4 regions of the Listeria sp. LM90SB2 genome follow, and region 2 is predicted to be linked to each of the others. Evidence: predicted binding sites of a transcription regulator. Region 2 holds the regulator's gene; each other region holds the start of a gene.

Region 1 (2,210 bases), 170 kb from region 2:
TCCAATTAAACGACCCTATTCAAATGTATTTACCAGATTTCCGGTACAATAATGTTACGATTTTACATTTACTAACACATAGCTCCGGCCTTGCACAAAATATCCCTAACTTCTCAATGAACAACCGAGAGGACGTTATTCGTTATGTGTATGCCACGCCACAAATTAATATTCCTGGAACCGTAGTCACATACGCCGATGCTAATTTTCTTTTACTCGGTTATTTGATTAGTAAAATGGACGGCAATTATGAAAAAGCCATCCAAAACAATATTTTAGAACCCCTGAGTATGACAAATACAAGTTTTCATCCCGCAAATAAAAAACAAGTCATCCCAACCGAACTTGACCAAACGCGCGGTTTAATTCAAGGTGATGTCCATGATTTTAAAGCTTGGACTGCCAAATCAGGCACAGGCCATGCCGGACTTTTTAGCACCCTAAGCGATCTTTCCAAATTCCGAGATACGCTCATGCTACAACACGGTGCTCCAATTCTTTCTGAAAAAACTTGGCAACTGATGCAAATAAATCATACCCCTGGTCTCAATAGAAGTCGCGGGCTAGGCTGGGATCTACGCGGTGATTCTGTCTTATATCATACCGGATTCACTGGTACTTTTATGGTGCTCGATTTGAAACACCAAGCCAGTTTAATTGTTCTTTCTAACCGCGTTCATCCAAGCCGAGCCAACCCAAATTTCGTTGACAAACGTGACAGCATTGTCGACACTTTTTTAGAAGAAGTTGCAAACACAACGGAAGTCTAGCATATTAGCTAGGCTTCTTTTTCTGCCTTTTGCCTCCCGCCCTACTTCGAAAAAACTGTATTAACACAGCTGTTGAAAGCCTTTTCTAGTTATATAAAAGAAATTTATTTTCTTTCTGGTTTTATATTGTTTTCGTTTTCACAAAGGAGTATGCTGTTCAATGAAGAAAGATTCTAAAGACTTGTTTCTGGCTTTAAGTGAAAAGGAACACAATTGAAGGAGGAAATTATAATGACAAAAGCATGGGATGGTTTTAAAGGAACCGCATGGCAAGAAAACATTAGTGTAGGGCAATTCGTTCAAGACAACTACACTCCTTACGATGGCGATGAAAGCTTTTTAGAAAAGAGCACACCAAGAACAACGAAACTAAATGAAAAAATAAATAAACTAGTAGAAGAAATGGATGCAAAAGGCGGCGTACTTGATATGGATAACGCTATCGTATCCAATGTTGCATCTCACAAAGCTGGTTACGTGGATCAAGAAAATGAAGTTATTGTTGGTTTACAAACAGACAAACCATTCAAATTAGCATTTATGCCGAATGGTGGTCTTAGAACAGCCGAACAATGTTTAACAGACAACGGCTATTCCATTGATCAAGAATTACATGACTTCTACGTAAAAAATCGTTCTACAGCAAATGATGGTATTTTCAGAGCATATACAGACGATATCAAACGTGCGCGTCACTCCCATATCGTTAGTGGTCTTCCTGATGCATACTCTCGCGGAAGAATCATCGGCTTGTACCAAAAACCAGCACTTTACGGTGTGGATCGTTTAATAGCAGAAAAACAACAAGACTTGAAAAAAATTGCGATTTCTTCTGATGAAAACATTCGTTTACGTGAAGAAATTTGGTTACAAATCAAAGCACTTAAAGACTTAATCGTTTTAGGTAACGAATACGGTTTAGAACTTGGACGTCCAGCTGAAAATGCAACAGAAGCGGTACAATGGACTTACATGGGCTACCTTGCTTCTATCAAACAAGCAAACGGTGCTGCAAGCTCATTCGGTCGTATTCCGATTTTCCTTGATATCTATATCCAACGCGATTTAGAAAAAGGCATTATCACTGAATTCGATGCACAAGAATTAATCGAACAATTAACCCTTAAATTAAGAATGGTTCGTTTTGCAAGAACAGATGGTTACAACGAACTTTACGCTTCCAATCCAACATTCGTTACAACTTCAATGGCTGGTATGGGCGCAGACGGTCGTCATCGTGTGACTAAAACAGATTATCGTTTCTTACACTGCTTAGATAACCTAGGAAACTCAGCGGAACCAAACTTAACTGTCCTATGGGATGCTCGTTTACCAGAAAGCTTTAAAGAATATTGTATGAAAATGAGTGTAAAACATTCCTCCATTCAATACGAAAATGATAAATTAATGCAAGAAGAAGGCTACGGCGATATGCAATGT
Region 2 (2,210 bases):
CGATTTCTACTTCATAATCTTCTGGATAAAAACGCAATCCATTTAAAACAGAACGGATTTCTGCTTCGTAAGTATAGCCGCCACTTTCTTTAAAAGTATGTTGTAACGTATCATAATCCGTCATCAGTGCTTGGTATTTTTCTGGATCATTATAGAGTTCCGGTTCACCGAGACGAAGCTCCATTTTGCGCAAATCAGCTTCCATTCTGCGCAGTGAATCGAATACACTAAGCATTTCATCCCAAATGGTTTTAGAAGATTCTAGCCCGGTATTTTGAGCCAAATAGCCAATTTCCACACTTTTTGGTTTGGAAATAGTTCCGCCATCATAACTCATTTTGCCGGCGATAATTTTAAGTAAAGTGGATTTTCCTGCACCATTTCGCCCAACTAGAGCGATTCGGTCACCTGTTTTAACTTCTAATTTAATATTATCTAAAATAACTTCTGCACCGAAGAATTTAGAAATTTGCTGAACTTGTAATAATATCATAATCTCTCTCCTCGAACGTTCTCCCTACTAGTTTATCTTAAAAGCTAAGTAATCGCAATGAGATAGCCAAGACAGCTTGAATAAAAAAGATTGTGAAAACACTCGCATTATTTGTGATTTTAGCGTAGAATATAAAAAGAGGACTGTACCGGATATTTTGCGGGACAAAACCTTACTTGAAAGATATGAGCAAAAAGTTTGTGCATTCCTTGTGAAATGTTTATAGTATATAAGCAAGCATGTGAAAGGAAGTACAGTTCACAATAGCTTCAACTTCAGAAAAAATTAAAAGAAGAAGGGACAGAAGGCATGATGGAGGAAACAACTAAAATTCCACAAGCGACAGCAAAACGCTTACCATTATATCATCGTTACTTGAAATACTTAGATGAGTCAGGTAAGGAACGAGTATCATCTGCGGAATTAAGTGAAGCGGTGAAAGTTGATTCAGCGACTATTCGACGTGATTTTTCGTACTTTGGCGCATTAGGTAAGAAAGGATACGGGTATAACGTTTCTTACATACTCGACTTTTTCAGCAAAACACTTAGCCAGGACAAACAGACAAATGTTGCACTAATCGGTGTAGGTAACCTAGGTACAGCATTATTACATTATAATTTCATGAAAAATAATAATATCAAAATCGTTGCTGCATTTGATGTAGATCCAGCGAAAGTAGGTAGTGTTCAACAAGATATTCCAATCTATCATTTGAATGATATGGAAGAAATTGTTCGTGAAAACGGTGTGGAAGTAGTTATTCTGACAGTTCCAGCTGACGAAGCACAAGTAACGGTAGATCGTTTAATTGAAGCAGATGTAAAAGGTATTCTAAACTTTACACCAGCTCGTATCAGTGTTCCGAAACAAGTTCGTGTGCACCATATCGATCTTACTACCGAATTACAAACGTTAATCTATTTCCTGGAAAATTATCCAGCGAAAACAGAATAAAAAAACCTGTAGAAGGTAAGCAACACTTACTTTCTACAGGTTTTTTTTACGTCTTTTAAGTCCAGTGATAATCAGACCGATGCCAATACCAAAATCCATTAATGTCATGATAATTAGTATACATGCAAGCACATCATAACCATAATCAGCCACACGAACAACAACAAAATATACAAATACAAGACCAAGTGCAAAATATAAAAAACTTTGCTTTATTAATGAATTTTTCATATTATCCCCCAATAATTCCAAGACTCAAAAGCAAAACAATCGTATTCATTAAAATATGGGCACCCATCGAAACAACAATCCGTTTTGTTTTCGTATAAAGGAAACAAAGAATTAGTCCGATGACAAAATAAGTAAGTAAGAAAGAAATATCTCCGTGAAGTAATCCAAAGAAAAGCGAACTAATAACTGCGGCCACATGAATATTCGTCACATTACTTAGCCCACCAAAAATCACTTTTCGAAAGACAAGTTCTTCCAAAATCGGTCCCAAAATAGAAATAAAGATCAAGAAAATAGGTGCAGCTTTAGTCAAATCAACAAGTAACTCCGTATTGGCAGAATTACTTAACTCCCCTGAAATCATCGTAATAATAACACTACAAATAATTTGTGCCACATATAAGCCAATGACTCCTCCGACAATCCACACAATACTTAGAAGCGGTTTTGTTTTTTCACCGATTTCGATTTTATTTTCTTTTGGTTTTCTGTAAAGCATCGGAATAATAATTGCAAGTGATAAAAGATT
Region 3 (2,210 bases), 1.2 Mb from region 2:
TTGCGCGATAGCTTTGACGCGGTCTTTCACGCCTGAATCAAATACTAGGTACGCGGATTTTTCTGGTAATTTGTTGATGGAAGCTGTAACGTTATCACGTGTGTCTAATTCGTTTCCGAAACGTTTACCTTCTTGAGAGACTAAAATCGCACCTTCACCTCGAACGGCTTCACCGATGAGGTAAGATTTATCTTGTTGAACAGTTGGGTGAACTTGAATTTGATCCATATCCACTGTTGTTCCACCAAGTTTTTCGATCATTTTAATACCGTCGCCAGTACTTCCTTCTTGGTTCGTTGTTACATATCCTTTTAAGTCTGGACGTTCTTTTTCAATCATATCTTTATTAGCTCCGTAGCCACCAGTTGTGACAACTACTGCATCCGAACTAATTGTTTTTTCGTCTTTATTGTTTAATTTTACTTTCACGCCAGTTACTTTTCCGTCTTTTTGTGTAATTTCTTTTACGTCTGCGTTAACGAAAACCGGAATTTTTTGTTCTTGAACATTTTTTAGTAAACCGTCTACTAAGTATTTACCAACAGCCGAGCCATCTTCAGGACGGTGCGTACGTTTTTCGCTCATTCCGCCTGTGATAGTTAAGTTGTTTAATTTAATGTCCATGGAATCCAACCAGTCAATGGCGCTGGCGGAATTGTCTACGAAAAAACGAAGCATTGCTTTATCGTTTGTTCCGTGACCACCTTTTAATGTTTCTTCGTAAAATTTGTCGTTGCTATCATTAATTCCTTCTTCTTTTTGGAATTTAGTTTCAGAGGCGTTCATACCAGAAGAGGCTTTCATTGTGTTTCCGCCTGCTAGTGGCATTTTTTCAAGGATTACTGGGTTCATGCCTTTCGCTTTTGCTTCTAGTGCTGCGGACATTCCTGCACCACCTGCACCAACAATAACGATATCGTATTTATCTTTTAATTCGGATGGATCTGTGTAACTAGTTTTTGATGCTCCCGATGTAACTTCTGTTTTTTCTTTTTCTTTTGTTTTCTCCGTGTCACTTTTGCTTGTGTTATTGCTGCCACAACCTGCGATAATTAATGCAAGCGATAGTAGCATGATGAAAGTTGTAGCTAACCTTTTTTTCATTTTCGTACCTCCACTTTTTTGAAAATTTTCCCCTAGACCAATAGTTTGTGATTATATTAACATATTATATCACTAATTGAGATATCTTTACAGGTCATCAGGCGAATTTTCCAAAATAAGAAAAAAAGCAATTTACAGATTTTTTTACAATGATGTAAATGTTTTCTATTACTACTCCTCATTATTTCCACAAAGTGATATAATAGCAACATCAAATATTAAAGGAGCATCGCCATATGACGATAAAAAAGTACGAACCACTTAACCTCTATACCAATTTCAAAAAATCTGCTGAACGCTATCCAGAAATGCCCATCCATTTTGATGAAGAGCTTGTTACTTTTCCTGAATTAGGCCTTCACACTACTTACAAAAAATGCGAAGAGGCTATTATCCAAAAAGCAGCTCATCTACATAAATTCGGTGTACGCAAAGAAGAAAAAGTAATCGTATATAAATCTGCCAAATTCGATTCTTATATTTTAGCAGTTGCGATTTCTTATATTGGTGCCGTGCCAATCATGGTTTCCCCGCATCTTCCAGCGTCTACTATTGATATTTTTGTTAATCGCCTTGACCAACCTTGGTTACTTTTTGATTCTGAGACTTCTGAGAAAAGTCATCAGTTAAACAATTTACCAGACTCAAGATTGATCAATGCTGAACAATTGTTTAAAGCGCCACTAGATGGCTACACATGCGAACAAGAAGAATTACCAAAAGATATGATTGCTTATATGACTCACACTTCTGGAACAACTGGTGTGCCAAAATTAATCGCTCACTCTGCGAATTCGATGGGTTGGAGAACGAAATACCAACGACGTATTCTTAATTTCATCAAACCAAGAGGGCTTGTAGCTTTCCATATCTCACCAGTACATTCTCGTTTTAATATTGGTGTTTCATCCTTGATGTCGCTCGGTTTCCCGCTTCTGCCAATTGCCAATCCGACTAAAGCGAACGTCGAAAAAGTGCTACGCGAATACAAACCGTACGTACTCGAAACGCATCCAAATCATTTTGTTCAATGGGCGTCACTTGCTCGTGAAAAACCAGACGTTTTCCAAAGTATCAAATTTTATCATTCTACTTTTGATGCGATT
Region 4 (2,210 bases), 610 kb from region 2:
GGCGGTTTTCATGTAACCGAAGACTACCCATGGTTGTCGCCCTATTTCTGTCATAATCCAACCCATGGAGTTCGCTAGGAACGGGAAACCAATCATTGGAATCATGAAACGTAAATACCATTTTGCATTAACGAGTTTTTTCTTCCAAGCAAGCACGATACCGATTAATGCGAATAAAATCATTAACATACCAGCGCCAACCATGATACGGAAGCTCCAAAATGCTGTTTTAACTGGTGGGATGTAGTCACCTTCACCATATTTTTCTTCGTATTGTTTTTGCAGCGTGTTCATACCTTCCACGCTACCAGTTAATGTTCCGTAAGATAAGAAACTTAGCGCGTACGGGACATTGACTTCCCATTCGTTTTTCTTCTCTTCTGGGTTGATCTTGGCAATCATCGTCCACGGAGCTGGGTCGGCTGTATCTTCCCATATCCCCTCTGTTGCTGCCATTTTCATTGGTTGTGTTTTAACCAAGTATTGTGCTTGTGAGTGACCACTGAAAGCCACACCAAAGCCACCGATTACCGCCATGACCATTGCAATTTGGAATGATCGTTTAAAGAAGGCGACATCTTGTTTTTTGAGCATCTTATACGCACTGACACCAGCAATGAAAAAGGCCCCAGTGGCAAATGCCCCGAATATAACGTGCGGGAACTCCACAAGTAGTTGCCCATTAGTAATAAGTTGCAAGAAGTCATTCATTTCTGCGCGGCCGTTCTTAAATTCAAAACCAACCGGATGTTGCATAAATGAGTTCGCTGCTAAAATCCAGAAACTAGACATAATTGTTCCGATTGAAACAAGCCAAATACATGCTAAATGAAGTTTTTTGCCAAGTTTGTCCCAACCAAAAATCCAAAGTCCGATAAACGTAGATTCCATAAAGAATGCAAGTAACGCTTCGATTGCAAGTGGTGCTCCGAATACGTCCCCAACAAATCTAGAGTAATCCGACCAGTTCATCCCAAACTGGAATTCTTGAATAATACCGGTTACGACACCGACTGCGAAGTTAATAAGGAATATGTGTCCCCAAAACTTCGACATTTTTTTGTAAATTTCTTTCCCCTTCACGACATACAACGTTTCCATAAGAGCAACCATAAATACAAGTCCAATTGAAAGTGGTACAAATAAGAAATGGAAAATCGTTGTTGATGCGAATTGAAAACGGGCTAAAAATAGTTTATCCACCCTTTTCTCCTCCTTTTTGTGCTAAAAATTACTGCTTCGTTCCCTGATTTGTGCTTCTCTCTTAAAAATCATGTGAAAAATCGCCCAAAGTGACGCGTTCAGTTGCTCTGTAATTCACAAAGCATAATAAAATAATATGTAATCCTTATTTTTCACAGATTTAGGAACTAGTTAAGAAAGATTTTCACTTTATAATGAGTTCTATCTGGAGTATATTTTATCCTATTTTGCGACAAATTTATTTAGTACTTTCGATGTTATTTTGTTTTAGTTAGATTGTGATATTTTTCGCAATTATTATCTGGCTGTAAATGTTGGTAAGGCTTATTGCTTTTTATTTCACAATGAAAGATTTAAAAGTATGATTTCTTACAATAAGCATTAAGACCTATTCAATTTATTCCGTTTTCGTAGATCTTGGAAAAAACTTTTTAACATTTCGCTGCTTTCTTTTTCCATTAATCCTGCTTCTACTTCACACGTATGATTAAATCGGTCATCTTGGAGTAAATTCATTAACGATCCGGCTGTTCCCGCTTTTGGATCTTTGGCTCCGTAATAAACTTTTTCAATCCGCGAAAGTAAAATGGCGCCGCTACACATCGGACATGGTTCTAGCGTAACGTATAGTTCTGCACCGCTAAGTCGCCATGAATTTTGATGTTTACACGCATCTTGAATCGCAAGCAACTCCGCATGGGTCACTGCATTTTGGCTCGTTTCACGCAAATTATGCGCCCGCCCAATAATTTCTCCATCTAAAACAACGACTGCACCAATTGGAACTTCTCCAATATCTCGTGCTTTCTCGGCTTCTTCAAGCGCTTGTTGCATAAAGAAAGCTCGTTCCATCTATGCACCTCATTTCTAAAAAGTCACTCATTGTTATTTTAGCATAGCTTGGATTGGATGTAGGAATAATCTGCTCAAACTTTCACAGGAACACTTTAGTTGCTTTCGCGGAACATTTATATTACCATATATTAATACTAGGTCCTAAAACAAAA

Evidence for each region. The regulator Rex, encoded in region 2, represses fermentation and respiration genes when NADH is low (regulators of the CRP and FNR family bind a similar motif). The targets are predictions, from matches to a motif close to TTGTGAAATATTTCACAA.
Region 1: the regulator Rex is predicted to act here: its motif matches at 966-983, upstream of pflB (formate C-acetyltransferase).
Region 3: the regulator Rex is predicted to act here: its motif matches at 1,150-1,167, upstream of GL301_RS01960 (flavocytochrome c).
Region 4: the regulator Rex is predicted to act here: its motif matches at 1,480-1,497, upstream of GL301_RS13760 (cytochrome ubiquinol oxidase subunit I).

Annotation. Positions count from the first base shown of each region.
Region 1 is NZ_CP046449.1:1,987,852-1,990,061, forward strand. Features, by position in the region: gene GL301_RS09840 (serine hydrolase domain-containing protein) at 1-770, shown strand, start outside; gene pflB (formate C-acetyltransferase) at 1,002-2,210, shown strand, end outside.
Region 2 is NZ_CP046449.1:2,155,374-2,157,583, reverse strand. Features, by position in the region: gene GL301_RS10630 (ABC-F family ATP-binding cassette domain-containing protein) at 1-493, opposite strand, end outside; gene GL301_RS10625 (redox-sensing transcriptional repressor Rex) at 803-1,450, shown strand; partial or broken gene GL301_RS10620 (DUF4305 domain-containing protein) at 1,477-1,681, opposite strand; gene GL301_RS10615 (CPBP family intramembrane glutamic endopeptidase) at 1,683-2,210, opposite strand, start outside.
Region 3 is NZ_CP046449.1:414,918-417,127, reverse strand. Features, by position in the region: gene GL301_RS01960 (flavocytochrome c) at 1-1,104, opposite strand, end outside; gene GL301_RS01955 (class I adenylate-forming enzyme family protein) at 1,341-2,210, shown strand, end outside.
Region 4 is NZ_CP046449.1:2,765,772-2,767,981, forward strand. Features, by position in the region: gene GL301_RS13760 (cytochrome ubiquinol oxidase subunit I) at 1-1,203, opposite strand, end outside; gene tadA (tRNA adenosine(34) deaminase TadA) at 1,585-2,055, opposite strand.